DNA from 3 places in the Blautia sp. AF19-1 genome. Region 1 is predicted to be linked to each of the others. Evidence: predicted binding sites of a transcription regulator. Region 1 holds the regulator's gene; each other region holds the start of a gene.
The links. The regulator NrdR, encoded in region 1, represses ribonucleotide reductase genes. The targets are predictions, from matches to a motif close to CACAANATNTTGTG.

Region 1 (6,082 bases):
GTGAAAAGCTGATCCCCGACAAAGACCGCCTGCTCCTCTTTGATCCCCATTCTCCGGCATGCCTCCTGGTAGTTTTTCACCGAAGGCTTGTGCGCATTTTCGATATAGATAGAACCGACCGCATCGGCAAACGGAGCCACACGCGGTTTCTGATTGTTGGAAAGCAGACAGGTGGAAAAACCAGTCTCCCGAAGAGACGCAAAGAACGCAGCCGCCTCCTTCGTTGCCGGCGCACCGTGCGGAACAAGCGTATTATCGATATCAAAAATCACGCCCCGGTATCCTTTCCGGTACAGATCCGCGTAATCGATCGTATAGGCACTTTTTTCTCTCCGGTCCGGGTAAAACATCCGCATCAGTATAGTTCCCCGGTTCTTCTGGTTTTTTCCACTCATCTTCTTTCTCCAATCCTCTTTTCGTTTATACAGTAACTTTATTCTTCTTTCAGAAACTCCTGCAGAGCCTCAAAATTTGCTTTCATCTGGTCATAGCCGTGCTGGTAAAATTCCCGCAGCTTCTCCTCGTCCTTTTCGAGACGCGATACCGCCGGTATCTCCGGGCGGATCACAAAGACGGAGCCTTCTTCTTCCCATTTTTCGATGCATTCGAGCACCTGGTTATAATGTTTCGCGCGGTTTACAAGCGCACGCACGAGATTCGGGTATTTGCGGAATGCCGCCACATACAGCTCCCAGCCTCTCGTTCCCTCTTTTTTTCGGTAACCGAAATTCCGTGTCAGAATAATGACATTTTTTCGGTGTCCCGTCTTTAAGGAACGGATAATCGGGATCGAATCGGCAACACCGCCGTCGACGTACTCGTTTCCGTCGATCTCCACCATCGGGCAGGCGATCGGCATGCTCGATGATGCACGGCCAATTGCAAGCAGACGTTCTTTATTTTCGCGGTCATCCAGATATTCCGCGCGTCCCGTCTCACAGTTTGTCACAACCAGCTCACACGTCTGCGGCGATGCAAAATACGTATCAAAATCAAATGGAAAAATCTCATACGGATACCGTTCGAACACCATATCCATGTCGAGCAGTGCTTTTTTCTCAACGATTGTCTTGATATTCTTATTGACGTAGCGGTTTTTCTCATCCGTGACAATCATACAGTCCCTCGTTCTGCCAATCTGGCGCGATACATAGTCCAGCGCATTGCAGGCTCCGGCGGAAACGCCAATCACATGAGGGATATAATACTCCTGCTCCATCAGAAAGTCCAGCGCTCCTGCTGTAAAGACGCCGCGATTGGCCCCTCCTTCCAGTATGACTGCTCCGGATTTTGTTATGCTGTAATTTTTTGTCTCATTCATTCTCCTGCACTCTCCTATTTTTCACAATGACACATTACTTCCTGCACAGAGCAATGCCGGAGCAGATCGGAAAATCCCGACACGCTCCGGCCCTTCTGCCTGTTTTATCTGTTTTCCAGCGGAACATAGTCCACTTCATCTTTGACACTCTTGTACGCCGGGCGGATGATCTTGTCGGTGTTGATCAGTTCCTCCATCCGGTGTGCACTCCAGCCGACGATACGCGCGCAGGCGAACATCGGGGTGTAGAGCTCCAGCGGAAGATCCAGCATGCTGTAAACGAAGCCGCTGTAGAAGTCGACGTTTGCGGATACACCTTTGTAAATATGGCGCTCCTCGCCGATGATCTTCGGAGCCAGTTCCTCGACCATAGCGTACAGCCGGTAATCTTTCTCTCTGTGTTTTTCTTTTGCCAGCTGCTCAACGAAGCTCTTAAAGATGCGCGCACGCGGGTCGGAAATGGAGTAAACCGCATGGCCCATACCGTAAATCAGACCTTTCTGGTCGAACGCCTCTTTGTGCAGCAGCTTTCTTAAGTAATTCGATACTTCTTCCTCATCCGTCCAGTCTTTGACGTGTGACTTCATATCGTCGAACATCCGCACAACCTTGATGTTTGCACCGCCGTGCTTCGGTCCCTTTAAGGAGCCGAGCGCCGCTGCAATTGCGGAGTACGTATCGGTTCCGGAAGAAGAAACAACATGTGTTGTAAAGGTCGAGTTGTTACCGCCGCCGTGCTCCATGTGGAGAACGAGGGCAAGATCGAGGATCTTCGCCTCCAGCGGAGTGTACTTCTGATCCGGTCGGAGCATCAGAAGAATATTTTCTGCAGTCGAAAGCTTCTTCGACGGGTTGTGGATATATAAACTTTTTCCCTTGATATAATGGTTGTACGCCTGATAGCCATAGACGGACAGCATCGGGAAAACAGAAATCAGGTTAATGCACTGGCGAAGCACATTCGGAAGGGAGGTATCATCTGCGTGGTTGTCGTACGCGTACAGGGTCAGAACGCTTCGGGACAGAGTGTTCATCATGTCCTTGGTCGGCGCTTTCATAACAACGTCACGCACAAAGTTCTTCGGCAGGGACTGCTGCTGTTTTAAGATTGTCTTAAAATGATTGAGCTGCTCTTCATTCGGCAGATTTCCAAATAAGAGCAGATACGCAACTTCTTCGAATCCCATACGGTTTTCACTTAAAAAGCCCTGGGTCAGTTTTTCCACGTTGATGCCGCGGTAGTACAGACGTCCGTCACACGGCGTTTTGACGCCGTCAATGATATCCGAAGACACAACGTTTGAAATCTGTGTCAGTCCCGCAAGGACGCCAACGCCGTTGATATCGCGCAGTCCGCGTTTTACATCGTATTGCCCATACAGCGAAACATCCATTTTGGAGTTATCCAGACAGATGTTTGTCAGTTCCTCTATTTCCGGTGTTACTTTCATGCTAAAAGCCATATGCATTCCCCTTTCTCTTCTCTCTTTTTACTTACTTTCACTCATTATAGCATTAAACCAGGGGATTCGTATACTGAAATTTTTATAAACATTCGGAAAATTTTCGTAAGATTTTGTCTCACAAAAGGTATCAGGCTTCTGTTTTACATGCATCGAAGGCTTGATCCAGTGCGTCCAGGAAGTCTCCCATCACGTAATACAGCGTCTCAAACCGCAGATAATCGAGGACGTTTTCATCCCACATAAACTTCAGCACCGGCGGGAATTCCTCATCGGACTCCCAGAACTGGAAGACGAGCGGCAGAAACGGAAAGACATGAAAAACAAAAGCAGCGTCTCCCGGGGAATATGGTTTTCCGCTAAGGGAAACGCATGCTTTTTTCAGCTGTTCCACATGCCCGTCATACCGTGCGGCGCGGCTGTCGTGAACGCCGGACGCAATCGTGCGGCCTTTGATCGTTCCCTTTAAGGAATTGGTACGCGCATACGTGCCGGCGAGCACAATCTCCTTCTTTCCGCAGCAGAGCAGGTCGAAAATCGTCAGTGTCTCATTGAAACTGCCCTGGTGCACATGAAGAAAATGGTCTTTTGAGCCCTCCACAACGCCGGTATGGCGGTTCACTCTCCACTCCTCAAAAAGGTACGGCACATAGAAATAATCGTCATCAAAGGCAAAGCCATACTTCCCTTCGATCTCCTTCTGATCGTACGTCAGAAAGCGCTCCTGCATCTGATCGCGCATTTTAATATAGTTCGACACTTCCATTTTTTTGCCTCCCGCTATTTGTCGAGCATCTTTTTCAGCTCGTCCATGAACGTGTTGACATCCTTGAACTCGCGGTAAATCGACGCAAAACGGACGTACGCTACCTGATCCAGGTCTTTTAAGTAATGCATGACCTTCTCTCCGATCACAGAGCTTGGAATCTCGCGTTCCTCGCCGTTGAAAAGCTCCGTCTCCACCTTGTTGACCATCTCGTTGATCTTCTCGGCGGACACCGGCCGTTTGTGGCAGGCGCGCAGGATGCCGGTCTCGATTTTCGAGCGGTCATACTGCTCGCGGTTCATATCTTTTTTGATGACGATCAAAGGGATCGTCTCCACTTTTTCGTATGTCGTAAAGCGTCTGCCGCAGACATCGCACATCCGGCGGCGGCGGATCGCATTGCTGTCTTCAATCGGGCGTGAATCCACAACCCGGGTATTATCCTGATTACAAAATGGACATCTCATATCTTTCGTCCTCGTTTCTAAATAAGTATTTCGGAAAGTTTTCTACTTTTACAGTATACGCATTTTTCCGTGAAATTCAAGTCAACTGCAGCAACATTTTCGCATATGTTTTTCCATAGGAATCTGTAAAAAGGAGCACCGCATGCGCGTTGTAGATCTCCGCCAGAAAGAAGTTATCAATATCTGTACCTGCAAAACGCTCGGCTGTCCGATTGATGTGGAATTCAATCCAAAAACGGGACATCTTACCGGACTCGTTCTTCCGGGTCCTGTGAAATTCTGCGGCTTTTTCTGCCACGGCGAGGATTTTGTGATCCCATGGGACCGCATCTGCCAGATCGGCAACGATATCATTCTCGTCGAAATTCCGGAAAAAGAGAAAAAACAGCCCTGATCAACGGATATAAAAACCGAATTCCGATTCCAGCGGAATCTTCGTCCATTTTGCATCCGTGATTTCGATGTAGCTGGAGGTGCGGATCCTTTTGATCATCTCCGTGATCGTCTCCTCATCACCCTGCACCTCCATCTCCACCGTCTCATCCCAGCAGTTTCTCACCCAGCCGGTCAGTCCGAGCTGGTAGGCAGCATAATACGCCCGGTAACGGAACCCCACGCCCTGCACCTGGCCGTAGAAAATCACATGGTACCGGATTTCTTCTTTTTCGTCCCTTCTGTCTCGTTTCGCTGTCTCGTTCATATTTCTCTGCCTCCCAACAGTCATTGCCTAAAATTCGTCTGCCGTCGCACAGTACAGCGGAAGCGGGAACCAGTCGGATGGAATGTTCTTCCAGATTTCAGATGGAACCTTGCTTCCCTTACTTGCCAGCGGTGAAAGAAGCAGTTCCTGCGCCTGCTCCCGGTTGAGTACATCTGCCCCCGGATGGGCTTCCCGTGTCACGGTCACAGTTCCATCTTTTACCGTCACGGTCAGCGGCTGTCCCTCCAGTACGGCGAACCACGTTCCATCGCTGATGCCCATCGTCTCTGCTTTCATGGTCAGCATTGCCTCGATGACGTCTGCAAATCGGAAAATACGGTACATCGCGGAACCGCAGCGCTCTTTTGTGAAGCTTTCGCAGACTTCCGATAACGCTGCTGCTTTTCCGGTCTCATACACCGGAATGGAAATGAAAAGAGAGTCAAGCGCATTTTCTTTTAAATAAGCGGCAAGTGCAGGAACGAAATCCTGTTCCTCCAACACTTCTGCTTCCACAACCTGGTTTCCGCCGCAAAGTGCCAGATATCCGATCCGCTCACCGTTTTTCCAGATTGCAATTGCCTGCTCGCCGAACGTTTTCAGGCAGGCTTTCACATCCTCTCTTACCACGTAAAGCGGTTTTTCCTCATTCAGCTTCTTTGCAAAGGCTGCCGCCTCTTCGTCCGCTTCGCCGTTTTCCGGAAACAGCGGCGCAAAGGTGTAAGCGGAGAGTTCCCCGTTTTTCCAGGTATGGCGCACATTTGCCACATCCAGGTAAAACGTGTATTTTTCACTTCCCGGCGTAAAGCCAAAGTAGGCATACCGCTGTCTCTGGCCGTCCAGTGCCAGAAGATCACACGTTCCTTCCAGATCCGTAATCCAGTCGCCAAGAAGACGCTTCATGTGGCCTTCGCCCCTTGCCTTTGGATGCACGGAAACGCTTCCCACATATCCTGCGCGGAGCAGCTTACCCCCTGCCGCCATTTGCTGCGGAAGCACCGCAATCTCGGCCCGGAGTCTGCCGTTTTCCGCAACAGCGACGCGGTGGATCCGTGCCATTTCCGGTCCTGCCTGATAAACCCTTGGAATTAACTGCTCAAAGTCGTGCGGACGGTGTGCCGTGCTGAACACGTAGTTTGCAAGTTCAATGCAGTCCTCCCACTCTTCCGGCTTTGCAAGTCTGTACTCTGTCATAATGTAAAAACCTCCTGATCCTAAAACCCTTTTGTTTTTGCTCTTCTTTTTCTCTATCCTAACGGATTTTTGTCCTTTTGTCACGAAAATTCCGAACAAATTGCAATATTTTTGCTATATCTGGTAAAAAAAGGAAACGCGCCCGGAAATTTTCATTCCAGGCGCGTTTCC
Region 2 (6,082 bases), on a different contig from region 1:
CAGACATCCATGTCAAGTTCCTGGTGGCCGCAGTCATCGCAGTAAGCCAGGGACAGGTTGACGCCCTCGTAGTAGCCAAGCTCCATCGCACGCTCGATCAGGGTCTTGATCGCGCCTTTGTTGTAGCCGACCGGATAGCGCACGTACTGGATTTTTCCGCCGTTGCAGAGCTCCCAGAAACGTCCCTCGAGATCCTGTTTCTGGATCGGGGTGATGTCCTCGGTTACGTGGCAGTGGAAACTGTTGCTCACATACGGGCGGTCCGAAACGTTGCGGACGATGCCGTACTGTTTGCGGAACTGCTCTATCTGCAGGCCGCACAGGGATTCTGCCGGTGTGCCGTAGATCGCATAGAGGATGCCGTCCTCTTTCTTAAACTCGGCAACCTTGTCGTTGATATATTTCAGCGTGTCGAGTGCGAACTGTCCGTCCTCAACAAGAGATTTTCCGTTGTACAGCTCCTGCAGCTCGTTCAGCGCCGTGATACCGAACGATGCGGTCATCGGCTTTAACAGCGGGCGGATCTTGTCGGACGGTTTTAAGTGGCCGCCGTAGAAACCTCCCTCGCAGTAAGCCAGCGGGTTCGTGGATGCACGCATCTCGCCGAGGTAATCGTAGGTCCGTTTGTGCAGATCGCGGATCATCTCGAGGTAGAAGTCGAGCACTTCATGGAAATCGCGGTTCTCGGAACGGGATTTTGCCAGGATCATCGGAAGATGAAGGGAAACGGCTCCGATGTTGAAACGTCCGACAAAGACCGGTTTGTCGTTCTCATCTGCCGGCTCCATGCCTCCGCGCTCGTACCACGGGCTAAGGAAAGCACGGCATCCCATCGGGCTGATGACTCTCTTGTATTTCTTGTACATCTCGGCGATGTAGCCCTCGCCGCTCATCGACAGCCAGTCCGGATACATCGTCTTGGAAGAACAGTCAAGTCCTGCCTCGAAGACATCTTCTGCGATGCCGCCCTCTCCGTGAATTGCCTTGTCATATAAGAAGACAATTTTCGGGAAGAGCACCGGCTTTTTGTGGCCCTTCTTGCCCTGTCCGTTTTTGTGGACCTCGAGAAGGGAGATGGAAATCATCTTCTCGAACATGCTCGTTCCAAGGCCGAGGGTCACGGTAACGAACGGATAATCACCGCGGGAAGATCCAACAGTGTTCAGCTTATACTCAATTCCCTGCCATCCCTGATCGCACTCTCTTCTTACTTTGTCGATCGCATACTCGATGGCTTTCTCCTGTGCACCCTCCCAGGATGCGTCGGTATATTTCAGGAACTCTTTTACGTAGTAATCGTAGCTCTTCTGTGCGTACGGAGCAAGGATCTTGTCCACCTCCGGCACGGTAAAGCCGCCGTACTGCTGTGCAGCGGTGCTGAGGACGATATCGCCCATGACATCAAATGCGGTGTCGAGTGTCTTCGGCTCGTTGTACCAGACATTTCCCATCTCGAAACCGCCTTTTAAAACGTTTCCGACATCGAACAGACAGCAGTTCATGGTATCGAGACGTGCGGACTGGTCGTGGATGTAGATGTAACCGTCCTTACAGGCCTGCAGCTCGTTGCGGTTCATGAAGAACTTGCGGTACAGCTCTTTGTTCAGCTCGTTGAAAATCAGGCTTCGCTTCGTTGCAACGAGGGCGCTGTCGGTGTTGGCATTGCTCTTGTCGCCGATGTAGCGGATGGACTGGCTCTTCGTGTAGACCTCGTCCATCATATGGATAAAATCAGTTTTGTAATTGCGGTAATCGCGGTAGCTTTTTGCCACAGCCGGGTTTACTTTTTCGAGTGCTCCCTCCACGATATTGTGCATATCGCTGATCGGAATTTCGGTCTTTCCAAGGGAATATACGTGCTCGGTTGCGAACTTACAGATAAAGTCAATCTCCTGCTGTGAGAAGGTATACAGGATTCTCTGTGCGGATTTATTTACGGCACGGACGATCTTCTGCGCGTCGAATTCTTCTTTGGTGCCGTCCTTTTTGATAATATAAACCATTGTGGTGTCCTCCAAATCAAACACTATATCTTGTGTGTCCCCCACCCTTTTCTTGTAGCGGGTACCACATATTGTAGCATGTTTCTTTTGAAAAGAAAAGGCATTTCCTGTAAGTTTTTATTTTCAGAATATTGCATACTGCTCTTTCGTGCAGACAGAAATCTGCATTTTTCAAATTCGTTCTGCAAGCGTTCCTTCAAAAACGGTCTCGGCCGGGCCGGTCAGAAGGACCTTATTTTTCGTCCGGTCCCATGTAACGAAAAGCCTGCCGCCGCGCAGTTCTACGGCAGTTTCTCCCTCCGAAACACAGCCGGAAAGCATCGCCGCGACGGCTGCCGCACACGCTCCCGTTCCGCAGGACAGCGTTTCACCGCTCCCACGTTCCCAGACTCTCATTTTTATTGTGTGTTGATCTAAAGTCTGGATAAACTCTGTATTGATACGGTCCGGGAAGCAGGAAAGGTGTTCAAAAGCGGAACCGGTCTTTGCAATGGATATTTTTTCCACATCTTCCACCGGAATCACCGCATGCGGATTTCCCATCGAAAGGCAGGTCATCGTATAATTTTCCCCGCACACGGTAATTTTATGCTCCAGCACATATTCCCCCAGAGAAACAACGGGGATCTGTGCGGCGCGGAATTCCGGCGTTCCCATCTCCACTGTCACCTGACAGATCTCATTCAGATTCTCCCCCGTCTGCAGATGAATCACACGGTTTCCGCTGCCGGTTTCGATAGTCAGCGTCGTTTTTCTCGTCAGCCCATGCTCGTACACGTATTTTCCCACACAGCGGATGCCGTTGCCGCACATCGCGCCCTTCGAGCCGTCGGCGTTGTACATTTCCATCGAAAAATCTGCTGTTTTGGATGCCCCGATCAGAATCAGCCCGTCCGCGCCGATGCCGAAATGGCGGTCACTTACCGCTTTTGCCAGCCGCCCCGGACTCTCCACCCGCTCCTCCATGGCATTTACATAGATATAATCATTTCCGCAGCCCTGCATTTTTGTAAAACGCATACACAGCCTCCTCCCAGACTTCTGCCCTTTCCAGTTCCTTACTAAATATGTATTCCGTACCGCGCTTTTGAAAAACCATTTTTCTCAAATCCGCTTCAGACATTGGAAAACGAAGCGGAATGTGATAGAATAGGGGGAACTGATATCGTTACTTACATGAAGTAACTTTCAAATATTTTTAACCATTTATTATGAGGAGGTTTTGATGAAAAAATACCGTTGGGTTTTAACAGCAGTATTTGCCGCTTTCCTCGTGGGAACGAGCGGCTGCGGAAAGAAAACAGAAACGATTCCGATCACAACCATCAGTCAGAGTACCGACGATGACGACCCCGAAGACAATCTGGCGGCCTCCGGCGATTCCGATGAGATTCCGGAATACGATGTGGATCTCTCGAAGAACCTGAACAGTTTTCAGCTTGCCATCTGGGGCGATACATACGAAATTCCGGAATCCTACGCGGATTTTACAGCGCTTGGCTGGGTCTACAGCGGCGACGACACGAAGGAAATTCAGCCGGAATCCTTCTCAGAGGGCGAAAGTTTTGAAAAGGACGGAAACCAGATTACCGTCGATATTGCCAATCCGGATACCACGGCAAAGCCAGTGGCGGAATGCCTGATCGGAGGCATTCACATCGACACCTCGACCGCTGAGGGCCAGAATATCTATGTCGGCCTGCCGAACGGCGTCACTCTGCAGCAGTCGCTGATGGAGGATGCGGAAAGCATCTACGGTGCGCCAAAGGACCGTTATGAGACCGATACCTCTGTGCAGTTCACGTATGAGTACGGGCTGTACCAGACGATCACGCTCGGCTTCGATAACAAAACGGGAATTCTGTATTCCCTCGATATGCAGAACTTTACGACCACGGCTGATGCAGAAGCGCTCGATGGTGTCAGCGATGCCACAACACCGGAAGTGGAGGCCTACCAGGCACCGGAAGCCGACAGCAGTGAAATCAACGACTGGACCGTCCGCTTTGACGATGTACTCTATCATCTTCCCGTTCCGGTCAGTGAACTTCTGGACCACGACTGGACCGTCAATATGAAAGAGTCCGATACGGCCGTTTTAAACGGAAAATACGGCTACGTCACGCTGGAAAAGGGCGGTCAGAAGCTTTACTGCACCGTACATAATTACGGCGCGGAGGCGACGACAGTGCGCAACTGTTTTGTTACTTCGCTGTACGGCGATCTCGATACGACAAAGATTCCGATTTCAATCACAAACGGCATCACGCTCGGCACTTCCGAGAGCGATTTTCTGGCGAAGGCAGGGGATGCCAAATCAGAAAAAACGGAAAAAGAGGATAGTAACCTGACACTCTACACATTCTATAGTGATGACGAAAAGCTGGACTACACTGAAATCGGCATCGACAACGATCTGAAGCTGGTACGCAGCATCAAGGTGGTTCACAACCAGCCGGAAGCGCCGGAAGAAGAAGCCAAAAAAACTTCCGCGGAAGATTCATCTTCCGTTTCCGACAGTCAGGAACCGTCCGAAACACCGGCTCCGTAACGATACTTTCAGAAAAATGGCTGCATGGCAGCTTACTACAGACGAAAACGAGGATTTTTATGGAAAACTTATACGACGTTATCATCATCGGCTCCGGCCCGGCGGGTCTTTCTGCCGCGATTTATGCGAAACGCGCAAAGCTCTCCTCTCTTACGATTGAGGCAAACTTTGCAAGCGGCGGCCAGGTGCTGAATACCTATGAAGTAGACAACTATCCCGGCCTTCCGGGCATCAGCGGCATGGATCTCGGAAGCACGCTGCGCGCACACGCTGAAAAAATGGGCGCGGAATTTTCCCGCGAGCGTGTGAAGGAGCTTGTTCTTGACGAAGAGATCAAGATTGTCCGCACGAGAAAAAATGAGTATCATGCCAGAACGGTCATTCTTGCAACCGGTGCGGAGCACCGCGCGTTAAATGTACCTGGTGAAAAGGAACTCTCCGGCATGGGCGTCTCTTACTGTGCAACGTGTGACGGCGCATTTTTCAAAGACAAAACCGTTGCCGTTATCGGCGGCGGCGATGTCGCCGTGGAGGATGCGATTTTCCTTGCCAGAACGTGCAAAAAGGTTTACGTGATCCACCGCCGCGATGAACTGCGGGCAGCCGGTGTTCTCCAGGATGCACTGCTGGCACTGCCGAATGTGGAAATGGTGTGGGATACGGTTGTGGATTCCATCGAGGGAAACGAGATGGTGTCCGGCGTGAAGGTAACGAACAAAAAGGCAGGAGAAGCCGGTATGATCACGGTAGACGGCGTGTTTATTGCCGTCGGTATCGTTCCGGTCTCCGCACTGATCGCAGGCACCGTAGAAACCGATGAGGCTGGCTACATCAAAGCCGGCGAAGACGGTGTGACGAGCGTGCCGGGCGTGTTCGCCGCAGGCGATGTCCGCACGAAGCAGCTCCGTCAGATCATCACGGCAGCCGCCGACGGCGCGAACTGTGTGACTTCGGTAGAGAAATATCTGATCAGCCACTGATGGCTTCTTTCGAATAGAATACGGCAAAAGCAGGCATTCTTCGTATTGTACGGAGAACTGCCTGCTTTTTTCTGTTTTTCCGTAGTTTCTGAAATCTGAAAAACCTTTCATGTCAGTCGTATAAAACTTTAAAACCTCTTTTGTCGAAATTGCACAAAGAAACCGGGTTTTTTCCACACGGGCCAATTTTATAAACATCTCGTCCACAAGTTATCCACATAGTTAACCACCGAAAACATGCCTAAAAACAAGTTATACACCGAGTTATCCACATTATCCACGAAAAACGGTGTGGAAAGCATGTGTTTAAATCTTGCGAAATCAGAACGCGTGTTTTGGTCATAACAGAGAAAACCGTTATTTCACCAAAAGATTTTACAAAGCACTTGACTTTTTAAGTGTCAATCTCTGTTGGTTTTTGACTTGAATTGTGTGAATTTTTCGTACAATTTAATATTACATTTTTCGTGTTCTTTTGCTGTTTTTACAATGGCTGCAAAAAGAAAATCTCCTGTTCGGAAAACAATTGTTTCGTTCCCAGACAGGAG
Region 3 (6,082 bases), on a different contig from region 1:
CGGCGCAAACGCAGAAGAATCGCTCGACGAGCTGGCGGAACTGGCCAGCACCGCCGGTGCGAAGGTGGAGGGCCGCCTGGTGCAGGTGCGGGAGGCCATTCATCCGGGAACGTACATCGGAAAAGGAAAATTAGAGGAATTGAAAATTCTGGTGCGCGCCTGCGATGCGACGGGCATCATCTGCGACGATGAGCTCTCCTCGATCCAGTTAAAAGGGCTGGAGGAAGCACTGGAATGCAAGATCATGGACCGTACGCTTTTGATCCTGGATATCTTTGCGGCGCGCGCCGTGAGCAGCGAGGGTAAAATCCAGGTTGAGCTGGCCCAGTTAAAGTACCGTGCGTCCCGACTTTCCGGCCTTGGCACGTCGCTTTCCCGTCTCGGCGGCGGAATCGGTACGAGAGGACCGGGAGAGAAAAAGCTGGAAACCGACCGGCGCCTGATCCGCACGCGTATTACGCAGTTAAAACGTGAGCTTGAGGAAGTACGCCAGCACAGAGAGCTCCTTCGTGAAGGCAGAAAACGTTCCAAAATCCCGGTAGCGGCGCTCGTAGGCTATACGTCAGCGGGAAAGAGCAGTCTTTTAAATGCACTGACAGGATCGGAAATTCTGGCAGATGCAATGCTGTTTTCCACGCTGGATACGACGACGCGGTCACTGACCCTTCCGGATGGACAGGAAATTCTGCTGACCGATACGGTTGGATTTATCAATAAGCTGCCACATCATCTGATCGATGCATTCCGCAGTACGCTGGAGGAAGCACGGTATGCCGACTATATTCTCCACGTTGTGGATACGTCGAATCCACAGATGGAACTGCAGATGCAGGTGGTATATGACACACTGCGGGAACTGAAAGTTGAGGACAAAAAGATCGTCACCCTGCTGAACAAGCAGGATAAGCTTCTCGCCCCGATGGTTGTAAAAGATTTCCGGGCAGACGCGAGCCTTGCGGTCTCTGCCAAAACAGGACAGGGACTCGAAGACCTCAAAAATTTACTCTCCTCGTGGATGATGGAGGGAAAAATCTATATCGAGCGCCTCTATCCGTACGATAAGGCGGGAACGATTTCACTGATCCGCGGATACGGAATTCTGCTCGAAGAAGAATATCTGCCGGAAGGCATCCGCGTAAAAGCCTATGTACCGAAGGATATCTATCCGAGGGTATAGAGGTATGGCAAGCAGGCTTAAAAACGGCAGTACATCCCTTTAAGCGCCGTACAGCGCCGAAAAATGGAAGGGACAGAACACAAGTAAAAGTACCATATCTAGTGATGTTAGAAAATTTCACACTAGATATGGTACTTTTTACTATTGACGGGAGAAACATGCTCTGCTATCATATGGTTCAGACACTGCAAAGAGTGGAACCTTAAAAAGGCCTTGCAGAAACGGTTGAATTAACAGGAGGGATTCCATGTTTCAGGTAGAAAAGAGAGACGGAACGATTGCAGAGTTCCAGATGAAAAAGATTACCGATGCGATTGGAAAAGCATTCGGCGCAAAAGATATGCAGTTCAGCGATGACATGCTTCAGATGCTGGCACTGCGCGTAACAGCGGACTTTCAGTCCAAGATCAAAGACGGAAAAATTTCAGTGGAGGCAATTCAGGACAGCGTGGAGAACGTGCTGATCCAGTGCGGCTACGCAGAAGTGGCAAAAGCTTACATTCTGTACCGCAAGCAGAGGGAAAAAATCCGCAACATGAAATCGACGATCGTAGACTACAAAGAGATCGTGGACAGCTACGTAAAAGTAGAGGACTGGCGTGTCAAAGAGAATTCGACCGTAACGTATTCTGTCGGCGGTCTGATCTTAAGCAATTCCGGCGCGATTACAGCCAACTACTGGTTATCAGAGATTTATGATGACGAGATCGCCGAGGCACACCGCAACGCGGATATTCACATCCACGACCTGTCGATGCTGACCGGCTACTGTGCAGGATGGTCGTTAAAACAGCTCATCAAAGAAGGACTTGGCGGCATCAACGGAAAGATTACTTCTTCTCCGGCAAGACATCTTTCGGTTCTGTGCAACCAGATGGTCAACTTCCTTGGCATTATGCAGAACGAGTGGGCAGGTGCGCAGGCATTTTCTTCGTTTGATACGTATCTGGCGCCGTTCGTCAAAGTGGACAACTTAAGCTACGGCGAAGTGAAGAAGTGCATCGAGGCGTTTATCTACGGCGTCAACACACCGAGCCGCTGGGGAAGCCAGGCACCGTTCTCCAACATTACACTCGACTGGACCGTACCGGATGACCTCGCAGAGCTTCCGGCGATCGTCGGCGGCAAGGAGATGGACTTCAAGTACAAAGACTGTAAAAAAGAGATGGATATGGTCAACAAAGCGTTCATCGAGACGATGATCGAGGGAGATGCCAACGGAAGAGGCTTCCAGTACCCGATCCCGACCTACTCCATCACATCCGATTTTGACTGGTCCGATACGGAGAATAACCGTCTGCTGTTCGAAATGACTGCAAAATACGGTACCCCGTACTTCTCCAACTACATCAACAGCGATATGAAACCAAGCGACGTGCGCTCCATGTGCTGCCGTCTCCGCCTGGATCTGCGTGAGCTTCGAAAGAAAACCGGCGGATTCTTTGGTTCCGGCGAGAGCACCGGATCGGTCGGCGTTGTCACCATCAATATGCCGCGTATCGCATATCAGTCCAAAGATGAGAAAGAATTCTACCGCCGTCTCGATCATATGATGGATATTGCCGCACGTTCGTTAAAGACGAAACGTGAGGTCATTACCCGCCTCCTGGACGAGGGACTGTATCCATATACGAAACGGTACCTTGGAACGTTTGAGAACCACTTCTCAACCATCGGTCTGATCGGTATGAACGAGGCCGGCTTAAATGCCGCATGGCTCGGAAGGGGTCTGGAGGATCCGAAGACACAGCAGTTTACGAAAGAAGTTCTGAACCATATGAGAGAGCGTCTTTCTGATTACCAGGAGGAGTACGGCGATCTGTACAACCTTGAGGCAACTCCGGCGGAGTCGACCGCATACCGTCTGGCAAAACACGACCGTGCAAAATGGCCGGATATCAAGACCGCAGGCCATGAGGGAGATACCCCGTACTACACCAACAGCTCCCATCTGCCGGTGGACTATACCGAGGATATTTTCTCTGCGCTTGATATTCAGGATGATCTGCAGACGTTGTACACCTCGGGAACTGTCTTCCATGCGTTCCTTGGCGAAAAACTGCCGGACTGGAAAGCAGCAGCTTCCCTTGTGCGGAAGATTGCAGAGAACTACAAACTGCCGTACTACACGCTGTCCCCGACGTATTCTGTCTGTGCGAACGACGGCTATCTCGCCGGCGAGCACTTTACATGTCCGATCTGCGGAAAAGAGGCAGAGGTTTACAGCCGTATCACGGGATATTACCGTCCGGTCAAGAACTGGAACGACGGAAAACGCCAGGAGTACAAGAACAGAACTGTATATGATATCATCCACTCCAAATCGCCGGAGCAGAAAATGAAATCGTACGGCGCAGCAGAGAAACTGGCAGAGCAGGCCGCTGGAAAAGAAGAGCCGAAAGCCGCTGCAGCAGCAGATAAAATCGAGGAAGACGGTATGTACCTGTTCACGACAAGCACCTGCCCGAACTGCAAAATGGCAAAAGAAATGCTCGCCGAGGAGCAGTATGAGGTGATCGACGCAGAGCGTCACCCGGATCTTGCTGCACAGTACGGCATCATGCAGGCACCGACTCTTCTCGTTGTGGAGGACGGCCAGGCACAGAAGATTGTGAATGCTTCCAATATCCAGAAATATGTGGATGAATATCTCTCCTAAATCTGTGCGCATATAGTTGCAGGAAAGAACAAACAGAGTTATAATAGGAAAAAGTGATACCCTCGCCCGGGCATCCCGGGTGGGGGTATTATTATGGCGCTGAGCACAGCAGAAATCGGCCCGGTGGACCGGTTTCACTTACAGAAGGGAGAAAAATTATGGGATACAGCCAGGACACAATCTGTGTACAGGGAGGATGGCAGCCGAAAAACGGTGAGCCGCGTGTACTTCCGATTTACCAGAGCACAACATTCAAATATGCAACCAGCGAGGAAATGGGAAAACTGTTCGATCTGGAGGAGGAGGGATATTTCTATTCCCGTCTGCAGAACCCGACGAACGACGTCGTAGCACAGAAAATCTGCGATCTGGAGGGCGGCGTGGCAGCCATGCTCACATCTTCCGGCCAGGCGGCAACGATGCTTGCTGTTACCAACATCTGTGAGGCAGGCGACCACGTTGTCTGCGCGGCAAAGGTTTACGGAGGAACCTCCAACCTGCTCGCCGTTACCTTAAAACGATTCGGCATCGAGACTACCCTCGTGGACCAGGATGCGCCGGCAGAGGAGCTGGAAAAAGCATTCCAGCCGAACACCAAAGCTGTCTTTGCCGAGACGATTTCCAACCCGGCAGGTGTTGTACTTGACATTGACAAGTTTGTTAAACTTGCACATGAGCACGGCGTTCCGATGATCTGCGACAACACCTTTGCAACCCCGATCAACTGCCGTCCGTTCGAGTTCGGTGTAGATATTGTCACCCATTCCACCACAAAATACATGGACGGCCATGCAATGGCGCTCGGCGGAGCGATTGTCGATTCCGGAAACTTCGACTGGGATGCGCATGCAGAAAAATTCCCGGGTCTTACCACACCGGACGAGTCGTATCATGGTGTTATTTACACCCAGAAATTCGGCAAAAAAGCATACATCACAAAAGCAACCGCACAGCTGATGCGCGATATGGGAGCATGCCAGTCCCCGCAGAATGCATTCTTGACGAATGTCGGCCTGGAGACCCTGCACCTGCGCGTGGAGCGTCACTGCAGAAATGCCGAGAAAGTGGCAGAGTTCCTGAAAAACCACCCGAAGGTAGCATGGGTTGAGTACGCAGGCCTTGCAGACAGCAAATACCATGCGCTGGCAGAAAAATACATGCCGAACGGAACCTGCGGCGTTCTCTGCTTCGGACCAAAGGGCGGAAGAGACGGCGCGATGCGCTTCACGAACGGCCTGAAAATGGTAGCAATTGTAACACACGTTGCCGATGCAAGAAGCTGCGTTCTGCACCCGGCAAGCCATACCCATCGCCAGCTGAACGATCAGCAGCTCATCGAAGCCGGTGTTCTGCCGGATCTGATCCGTCTGTCAGTCGGCATCGAGGATGTGAACGATATCATTGCAGACCTTGATCAGGCGCTTGCGAACGTATAAAGATACAAAAAACAGGATGTGAAAAGGAGCGTATTGGTAAAATGGAAGAAATGGCAAAGAAACGCGTAAAAGATTCTGAGACAGAGCAGTCGTATCTTCTGATGCACCGCCATATCAACGGCTATGGCCGTCTGTTCGGCGGCCAGCTGGTCGCGTGGATCGATGAGCTTGCCGGTCTGGTGGGACGCCGCCACTGCGGCCACGAAATCACCACCGCGTGCATCGACAATCTGAACTTCAAGCATCCTGCTTTTCTGAACGACACCGTCGTACTGGTTGGAAGAGTGACGTATGTCGGACGCACCTCAATGGAGGTGCGCGTCGACACGTACGTGGAAGAGCTTGCGACCGGCATTCGGAAAATGATCAACCGTGCCTACGTGGTGATGGTGGCCATCGACGAGAACGGCCGCGCACTTCCCGTCCCGGGCCTGATTCTGGAATCCCCGGAGCAGGAGGCCGAGTGGGAGGGCGGAAAACGCCGCTATGAACTGCGAAAAGAGCGTCACAGAGAGGGGTTCTAAGTTGACGTTCACCCGCACATTTGCAGAATCCACCGGAGCTGTCTTCGTGCATTCTGAAAATTTTATTTTAAGAAAATCCCGCCGTGTCCCTTGACAGGCGGGATTTTCCATGTTAAGGTAAAGGCAGTTATACGACTGACGGAAGTGGAAATGACCACAGGGAGTATAGCGTGAGAAGAGGCCGACCGTCTGGGCAGAAGAATGCTTGGGGGAGTGGGTCTGTTTTTTTATCCAAAAACAGAAAATCCCATTCCAGCCACCTTGAAAAGGAGATCAGAAGATGAAA

Region 2: nrdD (anaerobic ribonucleoside-triphosphate reductase) is a predicted target of NrdR. The motif match lies at 2,025-2,038, and genes of this name have one in related genera.
Region 3: DWX26_RS08630 (ribonucleoside triphosphate reductase) is a predicted target of NrdR. The motif match lies at 1,298-1,311, and genes of this name have one in related genera.

What each region holds. Positions count from the first base shown of each region.
Region 1 covers NZ_QUGQ01000009.1:53,566-59,647, reverse strand. Annotated here, with positions in the region: gene DWX26_RS07870 (YqeG family HAD IIIA-type phosphatase) at 1-359, opposite strand, end outside; gene DWX26_RS07865 (patatin-like phospholipase family protein) at 434-1,321, opposite strand; gene DWX26_RS07860 (citrate/2-methylcitrate synthase) at 1,426-2,784, opposite strand; gene DWX26_RS07855 (DUF3786 domain-containing protein) at 2,915-3,550, opposite strand; gene nrdR (transcriptional regulator NrdR) at 3,565-4,017, opposite strand; gene DWX26_RS07845 (YlmC/YmxH family sporulation protein) at 4,160-4,411, shown strand; gene DWX26_RS07840 (acylphosphatase) at 4,412-4,717, opposite strand; gene DWX26_RS07835 (GNAT family N-acetyltransferase) at 4,745-5,911, opposite strand.
Region 2 covers NZ_QUGQ01000008.1:35,363-41,444, forward strand. Annotated here, with positions in the region: gene nrdD (anaerobic ribonucleoside-triphosphate reductase) at 1-2,003, opposite strand, end outside; gene dapF (diaminopimelate epimerase) at 2,175-3,023, opposite strand; gene DWX26_RS06950 (hypothetical protein) at 3,229-4,554, shown strand; gene trxB (thioredoxin-disulfide reductase) at 4,614-5,534, shown strand.
Region 3 covers NZ_QUGQ01000010.1:90,638-96,719, reverse strand. Annotated here, with positions in the region: gene hflX (GTPase HflX) at 1-1,177, shown strand, start outside; gene DWX26_RS08630 (ribonucleoside triphosphate reductase) at 1,425-3,836, shown strand; gene DWX26_RS08625 (O-acetylhomoserine aminocarboxypropyltransferase/cysteine synthase family protein) at 3,995-5,272, shown strand; gene DWX26_RS08620 (acyl-CoA thioesterase) at 5,314-5,796, shown strand; ZMP/ZTP riboswitch at 5,918-5,998, shown strand; gene DWX26_RS08615 (IMP cyclohydrolase) at 6,077-6,082, shown strand, end outside.